DNA from 2 places in the Novilysobacter luteus genome. Region 2 is predicted to be linked to the other one. Evidence: predicted binding sites of a transcription regulator. Region 2 holds the regulator's gene; the other holds the start of a gene.
What was found. Region 2 encodes FliA, which starts transcription of late flagellar genes. Its sites were predicted from a motif close to TAAAGTTTNNCNNNCNNNGGCCGATAA; they were not measured.
Positions count from the first base shown of each region.

Region 1: a site for FliA is predicted at 3,560-3,586, ahead of KOD61_RS05925 (GGDEF domain-containing protein). Genes of this name have one in related genera too.

Region 1 is NZ_OU015430.1:1,262,168-1,271,627, forward strand. Features, by position in the region: gene KOD61_RS05895 (DUF7844 domain-containing protein) at 1-923, opposite strand, end outside; gene KOD61_RS05900 (DUF2388 domain-containing protein) at 935-1,240, opposite strand; gene KOD61_RS05905 (mechanosensitive ion channel family protein) at 1,388-1,987, opposite strand; gene KOD61_RS05910 (DksA/TraR family C4-type zinc finger protein) at 2,088-2,354, shown strand; gene KOD61_RS05915 (hypothetical protein) at 2,464-2,838, shown strand; gene KOD61_RS05920 (DUF4136 domain-containing protein) at 2,842-3,447, opposite strand; gene KOD61_RS05925 (GGDEF domain-containing protein) at 3,786-4,817, shown strand; gene KOD61_RS05930 (hypothetical protein) at 4,907-5,167, opposite strand; gene KOD61_RS05935 (COG4315 family predicted lipoprotein) at 5,497-6,162, shown strand; gene KOD61_RS05940 (COG3904 family protein) at 6,182-7,261, opposite strand; gene trhA (PAQR family membrane homeostasis protein TrhA) at 7,423-8,076, shown strand; gene KOD61_RS05950 (FKBP-type peptidyl-prolyl cis-trans isomerase) at 8,140-8,607, opposite strand; gene KOD61_RS05955 (tetratricopeptide repeat protein) at 8,857-9,460, shown strand, end outside.
Region 2 is NZ_OU015430.1:700,726-710,185, reverse strand. Features, by position in the region: gene KOD61_RS03265 (flagellar biosynthesis protein FlhF) at 1-95, shown strand, start outside; gene KOD61_RS03260 (MinD/ParA family protein) at 82-975, shown strand; gene KOD61_RS03255 (RNA polymerase sigma factor FliA) at 972-1,724, shown strand; gene cheY (chemotaxis response regulator CheY) at 1,771-2,163, shown strand; gene KOD61_RS03245 (protein phosphatase CheZ) at 2,160-2,786, shown strand; gene KOD61_RS03240 (chemotaxis protein CheA) at 2,974-4,782, shown strand; gene KOD61_RS03235 (flagellar motor protein) at 4,830-5,570, shown strand; gene motD (flagellar motor protein MotD) at 5,581-6,549, shown strand; gene KOD61_RS03225 (ParA family protein) at 6,551-7,324, shown strand; gene KOD61_RS03220 (chemotaxis protein CheW) at 7,321-7,992, shown strand; gene KOD61_RS03215 (STAS domain-containing protein) at 8,078-8,368, shown strand; gene KOD61_RS03210 (response regulator) at 8,365-8,730, shown strand; gene KOD61_RS03205 (chemotaxis protein CheA) at 8,745-9,460, shown strand, end outside.

The sequences.
Region 1 (9,460 bases), 560 kb from region 2:
CTCGAGATCTGCACGTCGTCGACGAAGGCGCGGAACGACAGCACCATGTGGTGGTCGAGGTCGAGGCGGCAATCCGGGCCAGGCGCTCGGCCGGGCGCGCACACCACCAGCCGCAGCATGCTGTGGCCCCACCGGCTCATCAGGCGGTCGTTGCCTTCGGCCAGGAGGTAATCGACCGCGTACACGCGCTGCGGGTCCAGCTGCAGCGTGCTGTCGGCTTGGCCACGCCCCGGTTGCAGGAACACCAGGCCCGGCGGGCACATTGCCGGCATCGGGCCGCCCCCGAAGTGGGCCACCAAATACCGGTGCAGGGCGGGGCGGCGGCAACCGTACTGCGGGTCCAGCACGAAGTGCTCGAGATTGACCGCGACGTACTCGACCGGGCTTTGGAGTTCGTAGCGGTCCGGGCTGCGGTCGGTGAACGCATTGTCCGGATGCCGCAGGCCGAGCCGGGCGGGACTCACCTGCCAGCCGGCGAGGTCGAGCAGGCGCGGGTCACGCGAGAGCCCGCCAGTCGAACTGCGGTCGTGGAAGTGGGCCAGTTCGTGGATCACCGCGGCCAGTGCGGCGCGCGTGGCGGGGTGGCTGCTGCCGGCGCCCGATGGGCGTGCCATCCAGCCGTCGAGCAGGGACCGGTCCAGCAGCATCCGTGAGGCGGTCGCCCGCCCGTGAACGTCTTCGGGCAGGTCCTTCCAGTACACCTCTACCTTTCCAAGTGAGGCGAGCCAACGATCGGGCAGGGGCCGTGTCGCAGCGGCAAGCAGGTCGCGTGTAGCGGCGACTTCTGCAGCGCTCAGTGACGGGTCGATGCGGGGCTCAAACCCAGCCGCGGGACCGGTTTCAGGGCGGGCGGCCGAACCGGCATGGACCAGTCCGGCCGCAGCCAGCAAGGGCACCAGCGCAAGTGCGCGCGCCCAGCGCATTGAGGTGCGGATCAGAACGCCAGGATCGCCCGTGCCAGCTCCATGTCGCTGGCCAGGCGGGCGTCGGCGTGGCGCTCGCGCAGGCTCATCAGCGCCGCTTCCAGCTGCGCGCCGCGGATGCGCCCGTCACTGGCGACAAAGCTCGCGGCGTCGTCGCGTGCCTGCAGCACCACCTTGTCGTCGCCCGAGGTGCTTCCCGAGCTGCCCGACGACCCCGCCGAGGATGCGCCGGCCGAGGTACCGCCAAAGCTGGAGGCCATCACCGGGCCCGAGGCGAGGACGATAGCGGCAAGGAGCAGAGTGGCGGGTCGGATCATCTGGGTTGTCTCGTTCGAAAGGAGGGCGGGGCACCGATTGCGGCGCAAAGACTAACGCGCACGCGACGGCGAGGTGCTGAATCCGGGCGGGCGGGACGAAACGCCGCGTGGAAATGTGATGGCGATGGCGGCGCGTACGGGAGTGTGTCAGCCCGCGAACTCGCTGTGGGGCTCGCCGGCCGACGTCTGTGGCGGCGCCGGTGCGGTTCGCCAGCGACGCACAGTGCGCTGGAAGAAGAGGTTGTTGGGCACCCGCAGCACGGTGTCGGAGCCGTCCTCGCGATGCTCCTGCAGGGTCGTGTAAACCAGGTTCACGTCGATGACGCGACCTTTCAGCCCGGGCTTTTCGCCGTTCTCGAGGATCTCGATGTGGTCATACAGTCGGAACGGCCGGGTGGTCAGGATGAGTACCGTGCAGAAGATGTTGGACAGCACGCTCCACGCCGCGAAGAACGCCACCGCGCCAACCGCCGCGAACCCGGTGAACGCCGTCCACAGCACGGTACCGGAGACACCCAGGCGCTCCAGCACGAGCAGCAGCGCGGCTGCATAGATGAGGAAGCCGATGACACGTCGACCGGCGATGGCCAGTTCGGGCGGGAAACCGCGTCGCGTGCAGAGACGGTCGACCACGCGCCGTGTCACCGCCCGCAGCAGCCAAGCGGCCAGCAGGATCAGCAACACCTGTCCCAGCGGCACGACCACGGTCAGCCATTCCTGGATCCACGGGGGCAGTCGTTCGGTCATCGGGTATCGCCGGGCGCAAGGGGCCGACAAGGATAACGGGGCCGGTGTTCACGCCGTCCGGGATATCCTCCCAATGCACGTGAAAACACGGAGGAATGCCATGGCGACCGGCTGGGCAGGCGACGGCGCGGTACAGGACCAGATCGATGCGACCGTCAAGGACGCGATCAAGCGGGCCCGCAGCCAACTGCGCGAGGGTCCCGGACTGACCCACTGCGAGGAGTGCGACGCCACTATCCCCGAGGCGAGGCGTAAGGCCGTTGCCGGGGTGCGGCTGTGCTTGGCTTGCCAGGAAGCGCACGACCGCGAGGAGCTGGGGGCCTCCGGTTACAACCGGCGGGGCAGCAAGGACAGCCAGCTGCGTTGACGAGTCCGAACGCGCGATGAACACGTCGCGCTCACCGGCGCCAACCTAACGTCCCCGGGCACCCCGGGGGATCCGCCGCCGGGGGAGTGTTCCTCCGGAGGACTTCGTTATGGACGTCGCGTCGATGCTGCAGGTTTCCGTCCTGTTGTTCCTGGTTGCCGCCCTGGGCGGCGTGACCATGGCGGGCATCCGGTTTGCCGGCAAGCACAATCCACCCGCGTGGCTGGCGATGTTCCACGGCCTGCTGGCCGCGGCCGGACTCACGTTGCTGGCCTACGCGGCACTGGCCGAAGGTGTCCCCGCGATGGCCCAGCTGGCGCTGCTGCTGTTCCTGGTCGCGGCGGGCGGCGGCGCGGTGCTGAGCCTGCGCTACAAGTGGAACAACCTGCTGCTGCCCGCGTGGCTGGTGATCGTCCACGCGTTGGCCGCGGTGCTGGGTTTCGTGTTGCTCGCGGCCGTGGTGCTGCTCGGCGCAGACGGCTAGGACTTACGGCAGCACCGCGCCCGAACCGGCCACGAACGGATACCGGGCAAAGATCGCGGCGACCGCCTGATCCGCCGACGCGGCACGTTCCTGGGCGGTGCGCTGGGTCACCCGGCCGATCGCGTCGCCGGTCCAGACCAGGTGGTTGCGCTCGGCGTCGACCAGGTCGACCGTGAGCGTGCCGACGGTGTACTGGCGCACGCGCGTTTCGTCATACCAGACGGGCACGGCGAAATAGCTGCGGGCGCGATAGCTGTAAAAGTACTGCACGTCGCTGCGTGGCACGTTGTAAACGTCGCGCTCTTCCCGGATATAGCCCTGGAAGTTGACCCGCAGGTCGGGGTCGGCCGGATCGAAGCGGTAGCCGCGTGCGTCCATCTCGCGGCGGACAGACTGCTTGATGCGGTCGGAGAGATAACTGGTGTAGCCCGACTGCTCCATCGCGATCGGCTCGTAGAATGCGTACGTGCGATAGGCGGAGAAGTCCACGGTCGGGTCGGCGTCGGTACTGACGCGCGGCCCGGTGGCACAGGCGGCCAGCAGCAACGTGAGCAGGACGGCCAGCAGCAGCCGGAACGGGGTTTCCCGGGAAAAGTGGCGACGAGTCATGGCGCAGCGCTCCTGAATCGGACACGAAGACGCTAGCAACGCGTCCGGCGCGCCCGCGTGAAGCCGCCGGGACCCCGATTCCACCGCCCGTCCGATCGCCAACAATTACCCCTCAAGTGCGCGCCAGGGCTGCCGTTAACAGGGACGACCACTCCCGCGAGCGTCCCTTGGACTCACAGAACCGTGTTGCCGAACCGCCGGGCGCCCGAATCGCGGGGCCCGGGCGGCAGCGTGCCCGGAAGCTGTGCGACAGGGTGCTGTGCGACCGGGTGCTGTGCGACCGGGTGCTGGGAGGCGACCCACGGCTCCGGATCCGGACCACCCAATGGTTGATCACGGTGGCCGTCTACATCGGTTGCGGGACCGTCTTCGGTCTCGCGATGGGCATGGGGTGGGTGGCGCCGGACGCATCGATGCTGCCGTGGGCGACGTTCGTCGGGACCATGCTGGCCGTGCTGTACGTGGCGCTGCGCAGCGGCTGGAGCGCACGCTTCCACGATGCCGCGCTCACTGCACCGCAGATCGTGCTGGGCGTGACCGCAGCCTGCTGGGGCTACGTGCTGGGTGGGCCGGTGCGCACCGCGGCCTTGTTCCCGCTGTTGCTCGTGCTGATTTTCGGCACATTCTCACTGGGTTGGCGACGGATCCTCTGGCTGACCGTATTCGCCATCGTCTCGCTGTCGTTCTCGATCGCGCTGCGGCATGGGCCGTCGCCCGGCGGGGACTGGTCGCTCGACGCGCCGGGGATGCACGTCGACCTGGTCAACCTGGGCATGCTGGTGGTGCTGCTGCCGGCCACGTCGCTGGTGGCGGTGCGGCTGTCATCGCTGCGACGCAAGCTGCGGTCGGAGCGTCGGGCCCTGACCGAGGCGTTGGCGGAAGTGCAGCGGCTGGCGACCCGCGACGAGCTGACCGGGCTGCCCAACCGGCGCCACATGCAGGAGCTGCTCGATCGTGAGCTGGCGCGCTCGGCACGCCACGAACACCGCTTCAGCATCGCGCTGATCGACCTGGACCACTTCAAACGCATCAACGATGCCCACGGTCATGCGGCGGGCGACGCGGTGCTGCGGTCGTTCGCGATGACCGCGGTGGGTGGGCTGCGCGGACACGACGTGCTCGCCCGCTGGGGCGGCGAGGAGTTCCTGCTGCTGATGCCCGATACCGCGGGGCCCCAGGCCGAGGCAACGGTGTGGAGGATGCTCGAGCGCGTCGGGCACCTGCCTTTCATGGATGCCGGATCGTTGTCGTTCTCGGCCGGTGTGTGCGAGTACCGCCGGGGTGAGACCGCGACGCAGTTGCTGGATCGCGCCGATGTCCAGATGTACGAAGCCAAGCGGGCCGGGCGCGGCACGGTGCAGGTCGGCTGAAAAAACCGGCCCCGCTTCCGGGTACTGGCAGCGAGCGACGCGCAAGAAAAAGGGCAGCCGAGGCTGCCCCTTTTCGTCGAATGCCCGGATCAGGTATTCGGGTCGTCGTTCTCGTCCTCGTCCGCCGGCTCCACGTCGACGTCCGGCACCGGCACGGTGACGTCCTTGGTGCCGACATCCACGTCCGGGGCGTCGACGTCGTACTTGGGCACCTGGCCCGGGTCCTGGACTTCCACGTCCACGTCCGGCAGCTCGCCTTCCTGCGTCTGGTCGACGTCGCACGCCGCCAGCGCGAACGTCGACGCCAGGGCAACGGCCAGTACAGCGCTCTTCTTGATCAATCGGGTCATGTCGCGACTCCTGGTAAGGGTGGGTCGATAGTTGCCGGAGCCGCGTCGACGCCGGGTGAGAGCGTGGACGTGGAAAGTTCCGACATGAAGAAGGCCCAGAGGCGGACAAGGAACGAGCGCCGTCTGAGCCTTCCGTGCCAGGACGCTCGCGCCGGACCTCAGCCCTTTGCTTCGCGTTCCTGACAAGCGCGAAACTACGCCGGCCGGTGTTACCCCGCTGTCAAACGCGGCATCACGTCCACTGCACGAACCGGGAACCCTCGCTTAACGCCGCAGCGCCTATTGATCGTCTGATCCATGACAAAGGCCTCAAGGCCAAAGGAGCAGCGGTGAAACCGACCCCATCGCCGAACACCCGTTTCCGTGCCGGCCGTGCCAGCGTGGCGGGAATCGCGCTTGTGCTTTCGATGCTCGCCGGGTGCGCGCAGGACGCGGCCGACCACGTCGATGCCGACGATGTCCAGCAGGCCGCCGCTGACGACATCCCCGGCGACGAGCGTGGACCCGCGACGCCGCCCGGCACCGGGCCGGACAGCACCGCCGGCGGGACTGTAGAAGGCACCGGCCAGGTGGCGACGCAGAGCGGCGTCGACCGCCCCGACGCCAACACGGTCTCCGCCGCGACCGCCGGGGCGTCGAGTCCGTACTTGGTGAACGGAGCCGGGAGCGCGCTGTACTTCCTGGAAGGCGATGCCGACGGCAGCGGCTGCGTCGACCACTGCATCGAAGCCTGGCCACCGGCCCTCGCCGCCGAAGTGGCGCCGAGCGCCGGCGACGGAGTCGACGCGACGATGCTGGGGACCATCAACCGCGGCGACGGGTCCGTCCAGGTCACCTACGACGGCCACCCGCTCTACCGGTACGCGGGCGACGTGGGTGCGGGTCGTACCAACGGCATGAACGTCCGCGACAAGTACGGCCAATGGCACCTGGTGGGAGCTGACGGCAAGCCCGTAGCCGGCGAGGCAGCCGGGACGACTGCCGCGGACGAGTAGCCAGGCTCCGCACGCCCGCTCAACCGGCGGGCGTGCTGTCCGCGTCGGCGTCGGAGGCTTGCGAGGTCGAGGCGTGGATGGCCTGGTCGAACTCCGAGAATGGACTGTCCAACCGGCACTTGCCGTCCGGGAAGCCGAACCGCTCGCGCAGCTCCAGCCCGCAGGTGTTCATCGCGTCCAGGTTCTCGTCCTGGCGCGCGCACTTGCGGTCGAAACTGCGGAAGAAGTTGTCGCGGCGACGCACGAAGTCCTCACCGCACTTGCGCGCGAGGCGGATGCGGTCGAGGTCGTCCTGCGCAGCATTGATGCCGACGATGCCGAACTCCTCCAGCTCGTGGGTCGTGAGCAGGCGAAGGCTGCGGTTGGGCACCGTCATCATCATGTCCGCGAGGGCCACCGCGCCGCCGTTGCGGGCCAGGTACTGCTCGATGTTGGCGTGGACCTCCTGCAGTTCCTGGCTGAGCTCCGCGCGCGACGTCGCGCCCGACTGCAGGCGGATGATCCGGTGCACGCCGACCTTGCCGGAGATCAGGCGGTTGTCGCCGCCGGCCAGCACCAGCACGCACGAGCTGTGGCAGACCGCATCCTCGCGCACCCAGATGGTCCAGCCGGCCTCGGCGATAAGGTCGCCGGCCCGGATCGCGGCTTCCACCTGGCCGCCGCTCGAATCGATGTCCAGGATGCGGTTGCGAAGACCCATCCGATCGGCCATCACCCCGACGCGCTCCACCAGCGTGACGAAATCGGTCGCGACCTTGCCCGAGTAGCTCAGCCGCAGGACGCCAGTCTCCTGGCAGGGCGCCATCGTCTCCGACATCGGCTCGAAACCCAGGTCGGACAGGGTCGCGCCGTCACCCGAAGTTTCGTAGTCGACTTCGCAGCTGATCCTCGCCTCGCCCGATTCCAGCATCGCCTCGGGCCAGTCGGTGGTGGTCGCCAGGTCCGCAGGGGGCTCGGGGACCGGCGGCTCGTCGACCGAGACCGCGCCGTAGTTGGTCTCGCCGTCACCACTGGTGGCCTCGATGATCACCGGTTCCTCGACCGGCGGCGTCTGATTGCACGCGCACAGCGCCACGCAGAACAGCAGGAGCGGGAGCATTCGGGCGCGCATCGGATCCTCTCGGCGGGCGTCGCGGCAAGGGCCGACGACAGTCACCGCAGTCTAGGACACGCACCCGCGCGCGGGAGCAACCTGCGATGAACATCACGCCGTCCGCTGCGACTGGCGCCTCGCCGCCCGGGCAGGGTTAGGATTGCACCATGCGCCCCCGTACCGAAGGAGCCGTGACCGTGAACGATGTCGGCGAGGAACTCGCCAATGCACTGACGCATGGCCTCGGGGCGGTCGCGGCGCTGGCCGGCGGCGCGGTGCTCATCACGCTCGCGGCGGTGTTCGGCGACGGCTGGCAGCTGGCCGGAGCGATCGTCTTCGGCGTCTGCCTGCTGCTGCTCTACCTGGCGTCGACGCTGTACCACTCGGTGTCGGACCCGATCGCCAAGGCGCGGCTGAAGGTGCTGGACCACTGCGCGATCTACCTGCTGATAGCAGGCACCTACACGCCGTTCACCCTGATCGGCCTGCGCGGGCCCTGGGGCTGGGGGCTGTTCGCGGGGATCTGGGCGCTGGCGATCGCCGGCGTGGTGTTCAAGCTGTTCTACACCGGCCGGTTCCGGCTGCTGTCGACCCTGCTGTACATCGCGATGGGCTGGCTGGTGCTGGTGGCGATCAAGCCGCTGCTGGACGCGCTCGATGGCTGGACACTCGGCTGGCTGCTGGCCGGTGGCGCCTGCTACACGCTGGGAACATTCTTCTACCACCGGCCGTCGCTGCGCTATTCGCACGCGGTGTGGCACCTGTTCGTGGTGGCCGGCAGCGTCTGCCACTACATCTCGGTGATGGCACAGGTGGTCTGACCACCACGCAGCAAAAAGCCCGCGTCGCCGCGGGCTTTCCAGTGCATCGCAACGTCGCCCGGATCAGGCGGCGTCGACGTGCCCCTGGTTCAACTCGGCTTCCGACGCCTCGCGCACGTCGGCGACCTGGACGTCGAAATGCAGGTTCTGGCCGGCCAGCGGGTGGTTGCCGTCGACCGTCACCTCTTCGGTGTCGACCTTGGTCACGGTGACCATCAGCGGGCCCTGGGCCGTGCGCGCTTCGAACTGCATGCCCGGCTGCACCGAATCGACACCCTCGAACGCGCTGCGCGGCACGACCTGGATCAGGCCGTCGTGGCGCGGGCCGTAGCCCTGCTCGGGAGCGATGTCGGCGGTCAGGCTGTCGCCGGTCTTGCGCCCGGCAAGCGCCTGCTCCAGGCCCGGGATGATGTTGCCCGCGCCCTGCAGGTAGCTCAGCGGCGCGTCGGCGGCGGACTTGTCGATGACCTCGCCGGCGTCGTTGGTCAGGGTGTAATGGATGGCGGCGACGCGCCCATCGGCGATCTCCATGGGAAACCTCACTGGTAACAAAAGGGGGGTGGAATACGCCGGTCAACCCACGGCGCGGATGGCATGTAACCCGCCCAGCCTAGGAAACCCGCCGCCGCGCCGCAACCCCGCGCATCCGGCGCGCGTGGCTGATCTGCGCGACAATCCCCGTTCACCTGACTGGGGGTCCGGTGCCTGGGGGTACGCCGTTTATTTCGCGTGCACCTTGCGCCGTCTACGTTTCGCGCTCGCAGCGCAAGGAGCCGTTTGATGACCCTGACCGCAATCGTCGGACCCGGAGGCGCGCGTCGCGCGTTGCTCGCTGCTTCGCTCGCCGTGGCGGTAGCCGGCTGCGCCACTTTGAACCCTGACCAGGATGCCCCGGATTTTGGCGCGTCGATGGCGATCGCCCGTGCGCACCTGGAGGCCGGCCAGGCCGATGCGGCGGTCGTTGCGCTGGGCACCGCGGCCACCCTCGACCGTGCAAGCAAGGAACCGTGGCTCGAGATGGCCCGCATCCGGGAGTCCCAGGGCCGCCACGTCGATGCGCTCGCGGCGGCCGAGCAGGTGTTGCGGCGTGACCCGACCGATGCGGCCGCGCACGAGATCACCATCGCGAGCGGGCTGGAAGTGGCGCGTCGCACGCTGCAACGGTTGCTTGCGACCGAGCAGCCGCCCGATGCCGACCAACTCGCTACGGCGCAGGCCATCGGTACGTTGATGACGCAGGTGTTCGGCCCGGAGTTCCTTGTGTCCGACGAGCTGCGCACACAATTGGCGCGCGAAGCGGTGGCCCGCTACAAGGCGCGGCGCATCGAGAAGCTGCCCGAAGCCCGCCAGGAAGCGCCCAAGGGCGATCCGCTCGACCTGCTCG
Region 2 (9,460 bases):
ACGCCGACGCCTCCCGCCTCGTGCTGCAACTGGAGAAATTGCGCCGTGCTGCCGATAACCCCCTTGCCACCGAGGACCGTCATGCCGTCGCCTGACCACAATCCCGCTTTCCCGGCGACGCAGCCCGGCGCTGCGCCGGAGTCCGTGCGCCCCGCTCCCGTCAGAGTGATCGCGGTCGCCAGCGGCAAGGGCGGCGTCGGCAAGACCAACGTCTCGGTCAACCTCGCGCTGTCGCTGCAGAACGCCGGCCAGCGCACCCTGCTGCTGGACACCGACCTGGGCCTGGCCAACGTCGACGTGATGCTCGGGCTGTCGCCCCGCTTCACCCTGGCCGATGTGCTGGCCGGTCGCTGCGAGCTGCGCGACACATTGCTTGAAGGCCCCGGCGGGATGTGGATCGTCCCGGCCGCTTCCGGCAAGCGCCACATGACCGAGCTGCTGCCGCAGCAGCACGTCGGCCTGGTGCACGCCTTCAGCCAGCTGGACGTGCCGATCGACACCATGGTGGTCGACAACGCGGCCGGCATCGCAGACGGCGTGCTGACCTTCTGCCAGGCGGCGCAGGACGTGATCGTGGTGGTCTGCGACGAGCCGGCCTCGGTCACCGATGCCTACGCGCTGATCAAGGTGCTCAGCCGCGACCGCGGCGTCAGCCGGGTGCAGATCCTCGCCAACCAGGTGCAGCACGCGGCCGAGGGGCGCCAGCTGTTCGACAAGCTGCAGCGCGTCACCTCCAAGTTCCTCGACGTGACCCTCAACTACCTGGGCGCGATCCCGCGCGACGAATGGCTGCGCCGCGCAGTGCAGCGGCAGGAAGCGGTGGTCGACGCGTTCCCGTCGGCACCCGCCTCGGCCGCGTTCCGCGACATCGCCCGGCGTGCCGGCCAGTGGCAGAGCCCGCCGGGCCCGCGCGGCCACGTCGAGTTCTTCATGGAGCGCCTGATCGCGCAACCGTCCCGGAGTGCCGCCGCATGAGCACCGCCGCAGCCGCCTACCGCGCCCACCAGCCCAGCGACACCGCGCTCATCGTCGAGCGCCACGGCGAGCTGGTGCGCCGCATCGCCCACCACCTCGCCGCGCGCCTGCCGGCGAGCGTCGAGGTCGACGACCTGATCCAGGCCGGCATGCTTGGCCTGATCGACGCCGGTCGCAATTTCCAGGCCGACCAGGGCGCGGCGTTCGAGACCTACGCCAGCATCCGCATCCGCGGCGCGATGATCGACGAGATCCGCCGTGGCGACTGGGTGCCGCGCTCGGTCCATCGCAAGTACCGCGACGTGGTCGCCGCCACCCGCGGTGTCGAGCAGGACACCGGCCGTGCCGCCTCCGCGCAGGAGGTCGCCGCCCGGCTCGAGGTATCGCTCGACGAGTACCACCGCATGCTGGAGGACGCCGCGCGCGGCCAGCTGATCAGCCTGGATGCGCACCTGGAGGAGCACGACGGCGAGCCGCGGCTGGCGTCCACCGCCAACGCGACCCCGGCGCGCGAGTTCGAGCACTCCGCGTTCCGCGAAGCCCTCGGCGGCGCCATCGGCGACCTGCCCGAACGCGAGCAGCTGGTGCTGTCGCTGTACTACGAGCAGGAGCTCAACCTGCGCGAGATCGGCGCGGTGCTGTCGATCAGCGAGTCGCGGGTCTGCCAGATCCACGGCCAGGCGATGTTGCGCCTGCGCGCGCGCCTGGGCGACTGGCGCGAGGAAGCCCAGCTCGACCAGGACGTCTGACTGCGCCGCTGCCCCCCATTCCCGAACACCCGCACGAGCCTGACCCATGGAAAAGAACATCAAGATCCTCATCGTCGACGACTTCTCGACCATGCGCCGCATCGTCAAGAACCTGCTCAACGACCTGGGCTTCTTCAACACCACCGAGGCCGACGACGGCACCAGCGCGCTGGTCGAGCTGCGCAAAGGTCCGTTCGACCTGGTGATCACCGACTGGAACATGCCCGGCATGCCCGGCATCGACCTGCTCAAGGCGATCCGCGCCGACGCCACCCTGGCCAAGACCCCGGTGCTGATGGTGACGGCCGAGGCCAAGCGCGAGCAGATCATCGAGGCCGCCCAGGCTGGCGTGAACGGCTACGTGATCAAGCCGTTCACCGCGGCCACGCTGGGCGACAAGCTCGGCAAGATCTGGGAGCGGCTGGAGAGCGCGGCGTGAGCACCGATGCCGGTTCGCCGGCCACGGCCATCCCCGTGCAGGACCGCCAGCTGATCACGCGGCGCCTGCATGCGGCGCTGTGGGCGCTCGAGCACGACGACCATGCCGGCTGGCGGGCCAACGTGGACGAGCTGATCCAGTGGCGCACGCAGCCGTTCGTGCAGGGCCTGGCGCGGATCGCGCGCGAGCTGGAACTGGCGCTCGGCGGCCCCGCCGAACACACCGGCCACGGCTCGCTGCCGGACGCCTGCGCCCGCCTGGAGCACGTGGTGACCCTCACCGAGACCGCCAGCATGCGCACCCTGGACCTGATCCAGGAATGCTCGGGCCTGCTTGGCAAGCTGCAGGAAGGGCACGCCACCCAGGTCGACGCCATTGCCGGCATCCGCGAGCGGCTGTCGGAAATGACCGCCGCGCAGGGGTACCAGGACCTCACCGGGCAGATCATCCTGCGCGTGGTCGAGCTGGTGCGCGCCGTGCAGGAAGGCCTCGGCGACGTCACCGGCCCGAGCGAGCCGCTGCACCTGTCCAATCGCGGCAATGGCCCGTCGATCGCCGGACTGGACGCCGCCCCGGCGACCCAGGACGACGCCAACGAATTGCTGTCCTCGCTGGGACTCTGACGCCCATGCGCCGCCGCACCCATTCCTGTAGGAGCGACGTCAGTCGCGACCCGCGAACCATTGAGGTACGCCGCGACACCGCGACGATCGCGGGGGCGGCCATCGTGCGCGTCCTGGATTGGCGCCGTCCATCCGGTTGTCAGTGGTTCGCGACTGACGTCGCTCCTACGGCGGCAGGGGGCAGGCCATGAATGCTGCATTTGAAGACGACACCGGCAACGATATCTGCGCGGACTTCCTGATCGAGGCGCGCGAGATCCTCGACCAGCTGGGCGAGCAGATGGTCGCGCTGGAGCGCAGCCCGGCCGACCGCGAATGCCTCAATGCGGTGTTCCGCGGCTTCCACACCATCAAGGGCGGTGCCGGCTTCCTCGACTTCCCGCCGATGGTGGCGATCTGCCATGCGGTCGAGGACCGCCTCAATGCCGCCCGCAGCGGCGAGGTGCCGCTCGACGCCGAGGCCTTCGACGGTGCCCAGCAGTCGCTCGACCTGCTGGTGGACCTGCTCGATTGCGTCGCCGCCGGCGAAGTGCTGATGCCGGCGCCGCAGGGCCTGCTCGACGCCCTGCGTGCCGGTGCATCGGCGACCGCGACGGCACAGGCGGACGCCAGCGGCCCGGCTGCCGGCGGTGACGACATCGACGATCTCGACTTCGAAGCGCTGCTGGACAGCCTGCACGGCAACGGCGGCATTCCCGGCATCCAGGCTGATGGCGCGCCGGGGACGTCGGCCGTATCCGATTCCCCGACCGCGGGCAGCCCACCGGCGGTGCCACTACCGGCACCCGCTGCACCCGCCGCGCCGCGCAAGCCCGCCGCCGCCGCGCACCAGGAAGACCCGACGGTCCGCGTGGACGTGCGCCGGCTGGACGCGATGGTCAACCTGGTCGGCGAGCTCGTGCTCGCGCGCAACCGGCTCAAGACGATCCGCCCGCGCCTGCGCGACGACGAACTCGACCGCGCGGTGACCACGCTGGACGCGGCCACCTCGCGGCTGCAGTCGGCGGTGATGATGGCGCGCATGCAGCCGGTCGGCCGCGTGTTCTCGCGGTTCCCCAAGCTCGCACGCGACGTCGCCCGCCAGTTGCAGAAGAAGGTCGAGCTGGAGGTCATCGGCGCGGAGACCGAGCTGGACCGCAACCTCGTCGAGGCCTTGTCGGACCCGCTGGTGCACCTGGTCCGTAACGCGATAGACCACGGCATCGAAAGCCCCGACGACCGCCTGGCCGCCGGCAAGCCCGCGCAGGGCCAGGTGGTGCTGAGCGCGCAGCAGGAAGGCGACCACGTCGCCATCGAGGTGCGCGACGACGGTGCGGGCATCGACCCCGACCGGATCCGCGACAGCGCCGTGCGCAAGGGCCTGATAGAACCCGAGGCCGCGGCACGGCTCACTCCCGACGAGTGCCTGCAGCTGGTCTTCATGGCCGGCTTCTCCACCCGCGCGGAGGTCAGCGACCTGTCAGGGCGCGGCGTCGGCATGGACGTGGTGCAGTCGAAGATCCGCGAACTGTCGGGCGAGGTGCAGATCCAGTCCGAACCCGGTCGCGGCAGCCGCTTCCAGATCCGCGTCCCGCTGACGCTGGCGATCCTGCCGACCCTGCTGGTCGAACTGGCCGGCGACGTCTACGCGCTGCCGCTGGTGCGCGTGGTCGAAGTGCTGTCGCACGAGCGCGGCGCGGCGATGCAGGTCGACGGCCAGACCGTGCTGGACCTGCGCGAGCAGCCGGTGCCACTGCTGTCGCTGCGGCGGTGGCTCGGCGTACCCGAGACGACGTTGGCCGACTCCACCGCCGTGGTGCTGCAGTCCGGCGAGCAGCGATTCTGCCTGTCGGTCGACAGCGTGCGCGGGCGCGAGGAAGTGGTGATCAAGGCCTTGCCTCGGACGCTGCGCGGGCTGGCCGGCTACGCCGGCGCCAGCCTGATCGGCGACGGCCGCATGGCGCTGATCCTCGACGTCGACGCGCTGTACCGCACCGGCGTGCGCGGGGGTCGCTGAGCGATGGCGACCTCAAGAATCCGGCCCACGAACCGATAACGCGGACAATGGACAGGCTCAGCATCATCGGCACCGTACTGGCGATTGGCGCCCTGCTGGGCGGCAGCGTGCTCAAGGGCGCGGGGCTGTCCGGCCTCTGGTCGCCGGCGGCCTTCGTGATCGTGGTGCTCGGCACCATCGCGGCGATCCTGGTGCAGACGCCGATGGACACCTTCAAGCGTGCCCTGCGCATCGTGCGCTGGGTATTCCAGCCGCCGATGCAGGACCGCACCGCGATCATCTCGCGCATCGTCGAGTGGAGCGGCACCGCCCGCCGCCAGGGCCTGCTCGGGCTGGAGGCGGAGGTGCAGGCGCTGGAGGATCCGTTCCTGCGCAAGGGCCTGCAGATGGTGGTCGACGGCGTCGAGCCCGAGGCGATCCGGCAGATGCTGGAGATCGAGCTGCACGGCCAGTCCGACCGCGACGTCGCCGCCGCCAAGGTGTTCGAGGGGATGGGCATCTACGCGCCGACGCTGGGCATCATCGGCGCGGTGCTGGGCCTGATGGCGGTCATGAAGAACCTCGCCGACCCGAGCCAGCTCGGCCACGGCATCGCCGCCGCGTTCACCGCGACGATCTACGGCATCGGCCTGGCCAACCTGGCGCTGCTGCCGATCGCGAGCAAGCTCAAGGGCCTGATCGGCCACCAGGCGCAGGAGCGCGAGATGATCGTCGAGGGGCTGATCGCGATCGCCCAGGGCGAGAACCCGCGCAACATCGAGGCGCGGCTCAACGGCTTCGTCCACTGAGGCGCCGCGCATGGGTCGCCGCCATCGCCACGAGGAGCACCAGAACCACGAGGCCTGGGCGATCCCGTACGCCGACCTGATGACGCTCCTGTTGGCCTTCTTCGTGGTCATGTACGCGATCTCCTCGCTCAACGAGGGCAAGTACCGCGTGCTGGCCGATTCGCTGTCGTCGGCCTTTGGCGGCGCGCCGCGCACCATCTCGCCGATCCAGCTTGGCCAGACCCAGCTGCGCGGTTCCTCGTTCGACCGTCCGTCGATGCAGACGCCCGATTCCAAGGCCGGGCCATCGGCCGCGACCCCGATCAACTCGCCGCGCATGCTGCAGGTGCTCGACATGCCGACCTTCGGGCAGACGGCCCGCGCCACGGCCGCCGCGATGCAGGCGGCCGAGGGACCGCAGAGCCGGCGCGCCGAGCAGCTGCAGTCGATCGGAAAGCGCATCCAGGAAGCGCTGTCGGACCTGGTTCGCCGCAAGCTGGTGACGGTGCGTCGCAGCGAGACCTTCCTGGAGGTCGAGATCCAGAGCGACATCCTGTTCGCCAGCGGCGTCGCGGTACCCAGCGCGGTGGCAACCGAAACCGTGCGCCGGCTGGCCGGCGTGCTGCGCGACGAGCCCAACGCCGTGCGCGTGGAGGGCTATACCGACGACCAGCCGATCCGCACCGTGCAGTTCCCGTCCAACTGGGAGCTGTCGGCAGCGCGCGCCGGCAGCGTCGTGCACGAGCTGATCGGCGCCGGTGTCGGCCCCGAGCGGCTGGCCGTGGTCGGTTTCGGCGAGCACCAGCCGGTTGCCGACAACGCCACCGCCGAGGGTCGCAACGCCAACCGCCGCGTGCTGCTGGTGATCCTCGCCGCGCCGCAGGGCCCCGATGCCGTCACCGAGCGGATGCCGCCGGTGATGGCCGATGCCAGCGACGTGCAACCGCTTTTCCCGCTGCCCGACGCCGCGGCCGGCGGCAGCGCCCTGGGAGCCCCCTGACATGCAGACCTGGGCCATCGCCAACCAGAAAGGCGGCGTCGGCAAGACCACCACCTCGCTATGCCTGGCGCGCGGCCTCGCCGCCGATGGCGCCCGCGTGGTGCTGATCGACCTCGACCCGCATGCCTCGCTGACCCGCGCGTTCGCGGTGCCGACCGACCCGCCGCCGGCGGGTAGCCACGACCTGTTCAACACGGGTGGCGCCGCCGAGCTGCGCTCGCTCGCACGCGGCACCGCCATCGACAACCTGTTGCTGGTCGCCGCGCAGCCGGCGCTGGCGACGCTGGAGCGCCGGGGCGCGACCCAGGCCGGGCTCGGCCTGTCGATCGGCCGCGCGCTGCATGCCGCCCGCGCCAACTTCGACTACGCCGTGCTCGACTGCCCGCCCACGCTGGGCCTGTTGATGGTCAATGCCCTGGCGGCGGCGGACCGGCTGGTGGTGCCGACCCAGACCGATCCGCTCGCCCTGCACGGCCTGGCCGACATGCTGCGCACCGCCGACATGGTCGAGCGCTCGCGCCGGCGGCCGTTGCCGCGGCACGTGCTGCCGACGCTGTATGACCGCCGTACCCGTTCGGGCGTGCAGAGCCTGGACCGGCTGCACGAGCTGTACGAGGGCCGGGTCTGGCCGAAGGCGATCCCGATGGACACTCGGCTGCGCGACCCCGCCACGCTGACCGCGGCCGAGCTGCCCACCGGGCGCGGCGCCGACGCCTACCGCTCCGCACTCAACTGGCTGCTTGCCGCGATGCCGCGGCAGCAGGAGGCCGCATGACCACCCTGGCGGTCGATGCCTACCTGGACGAGTTGCTGTGCGACGTCGCCGATGTCGCGGCCCTGCCTGCGATGCCCGGCATCGCGATGACCGCGCCGGCTGCGGCACACCCCGCGCCCGGGCCCGCAGTGGTCGCCGCGCCCGTCGTTGCAGAGCAGCCCCCACCTGCGTCCGCCGCGCGACAGGCCCCGGCAGACATGCCGCGGCACACCTCGCCCGATGCGTCCGCCACGGTACCCCACCGGCTGGCGCGACCTTCGGGTTCCGGCCGCTGGCTGCGCCTGGGCATCGGCCGTGACCACTACGCATTCGAACTGCTCCGCGTGCAGGAGGTGGTCCGCGTGGCACCGATCGTCGCGATGCGCAACGCCCCGCCGGCCGTGCTCGGCGTGATGAACCTGCGCGGGCGCATCGTCCCGGTGTTCGACCTGGGCCGCTGGCTCGGCAGCGCCGACGTGGTCGAAAGCGAGCAGTCGCGCATCGTCGTTGTCGAACGCGACGACGAGCTGATCGGCGTACTGGTGACCGCGGTCGAGGACGTTGCCACGCTGGCGCGCGAGCACATCGAGCCGCCGCTGTCGGGCAGCGATGCCGGCGCGATCCTCGGGATCGCCCGGATCGGCCGCAGTCCGGTCGTGCTGCTGGATGCGAACGCGCTGTTCGCGTAAGCCGCCCGAACGGGGCGTTCCCCTCAAGTCCGCCACAACACCGCCGTTAATCCTCACGACATCCCGCCGCCCGACGCCCGCCACCATGACCCAACTGTCGCTGCAACCCGACCTCGGCATCGAGCACGTCGCCGAACTGCAGGCCACGCTGCTGCCGCACCTCGAGGACGACGCGCCGGTGCAGCTGGCCGGCGACCAGGTACGGCGCGTGCACGCGGCCGGGCTGCAGCTGCTGCACGCCTTCGTGCGCGACCGCGCCGCGGCGGGCCGCAGCACCATCGTCACCCTCGCCTCGCCGACCCTGGCCGACGCCGCGCGTTCGCTCGCGCTCGCCGCCAGCCTCGGCGTAGATACACCCTCCGGAGACCCCGCGTGAGCGCCAACCTACTGATCGTCGACGACTCCACCTCCATGCGGCAGATGGTCGCGTTCGCACTGTCATCGGGCGGCTTCAACGTGCGCGAGGCCGAAGACGGCCAGGCCGCGCTCGACATCGCCCGCACCGCGTCGTTCGACGCGGTCGTCACCGACGTCAACATGCCGCGGATGGACGGAATCGAGCTCATCCGCCAGCTGCGCCAGCTGCCCAACTACAAGTTCACGCCGCTGCTGATGCTCACCACCGAGTCCGGCGGCGACAAGAAGATGGAAGGCAAGGCCGCGGGCGCAACCGGCTGGCTGGTCAAGCCGTTCGACCCCGACCAGCTGCTCGCCACGGTCCGCAAGGTCCTGGGCTGAGGGAGCCCGGCGCCATGGACATCACCCAGTTCCACGCCGCGTTCTTCGAGGAGAGCCGCGAAGGCCTCGACGCGATGGAGTCCGGCCTGCTGGGACTGGAGGCCGGTGGCGCCAGCGCCGACGTCGTCAACGTCATCTTCCGCGCCGCGCACTCGATCAAGGGTGGCGCGGCGACGTTCGGCTTTGGCCGGGTCACCGACCTGACCCACCTGCTGGAAACCCTGCTCGACCAGGCCCGCAGCGGCCAGCGCGTGCTGGACGGCAGCGCCGTGGGCGTGCTTCTGGAAGCGGTCGACGTGCTGCGTGGCCTGCTCGCCGCCGCCGAACAGGGCGACGGCGACGGTGACGGCGCGATCGACCACGCGGCCCTCGCGCATGCGCGCGCCGGGCTGGACCGGATCCTCGCCGGCGCGTCGCCGGAAACGGTGGACGGCGCCGCGGGCGGTTCCGACGCATCAATGACGGCCGGCGGCCCGGACCACTGGCGCATCGGCTTCCGCCCGGAGCCGTCGCTGTTCATGAGCGGCAACGACCCGCTGCGGATCCTGCGCGAGCTCGAAAGCCTCGGAGAGCTCGGCGCGACCTGCCTGGACGACCGCCTGCCACCGTTTTCCGAACTCGACCCGTTCGAGGCCCACCTGGCGTGGGACCTCATGCTGCCCGGCAGCGTCGCCCGCGGTGCGATCGACGAGGCGTTCGCCTGGGTCGAGGACCAGTGCGAGCTGACCAT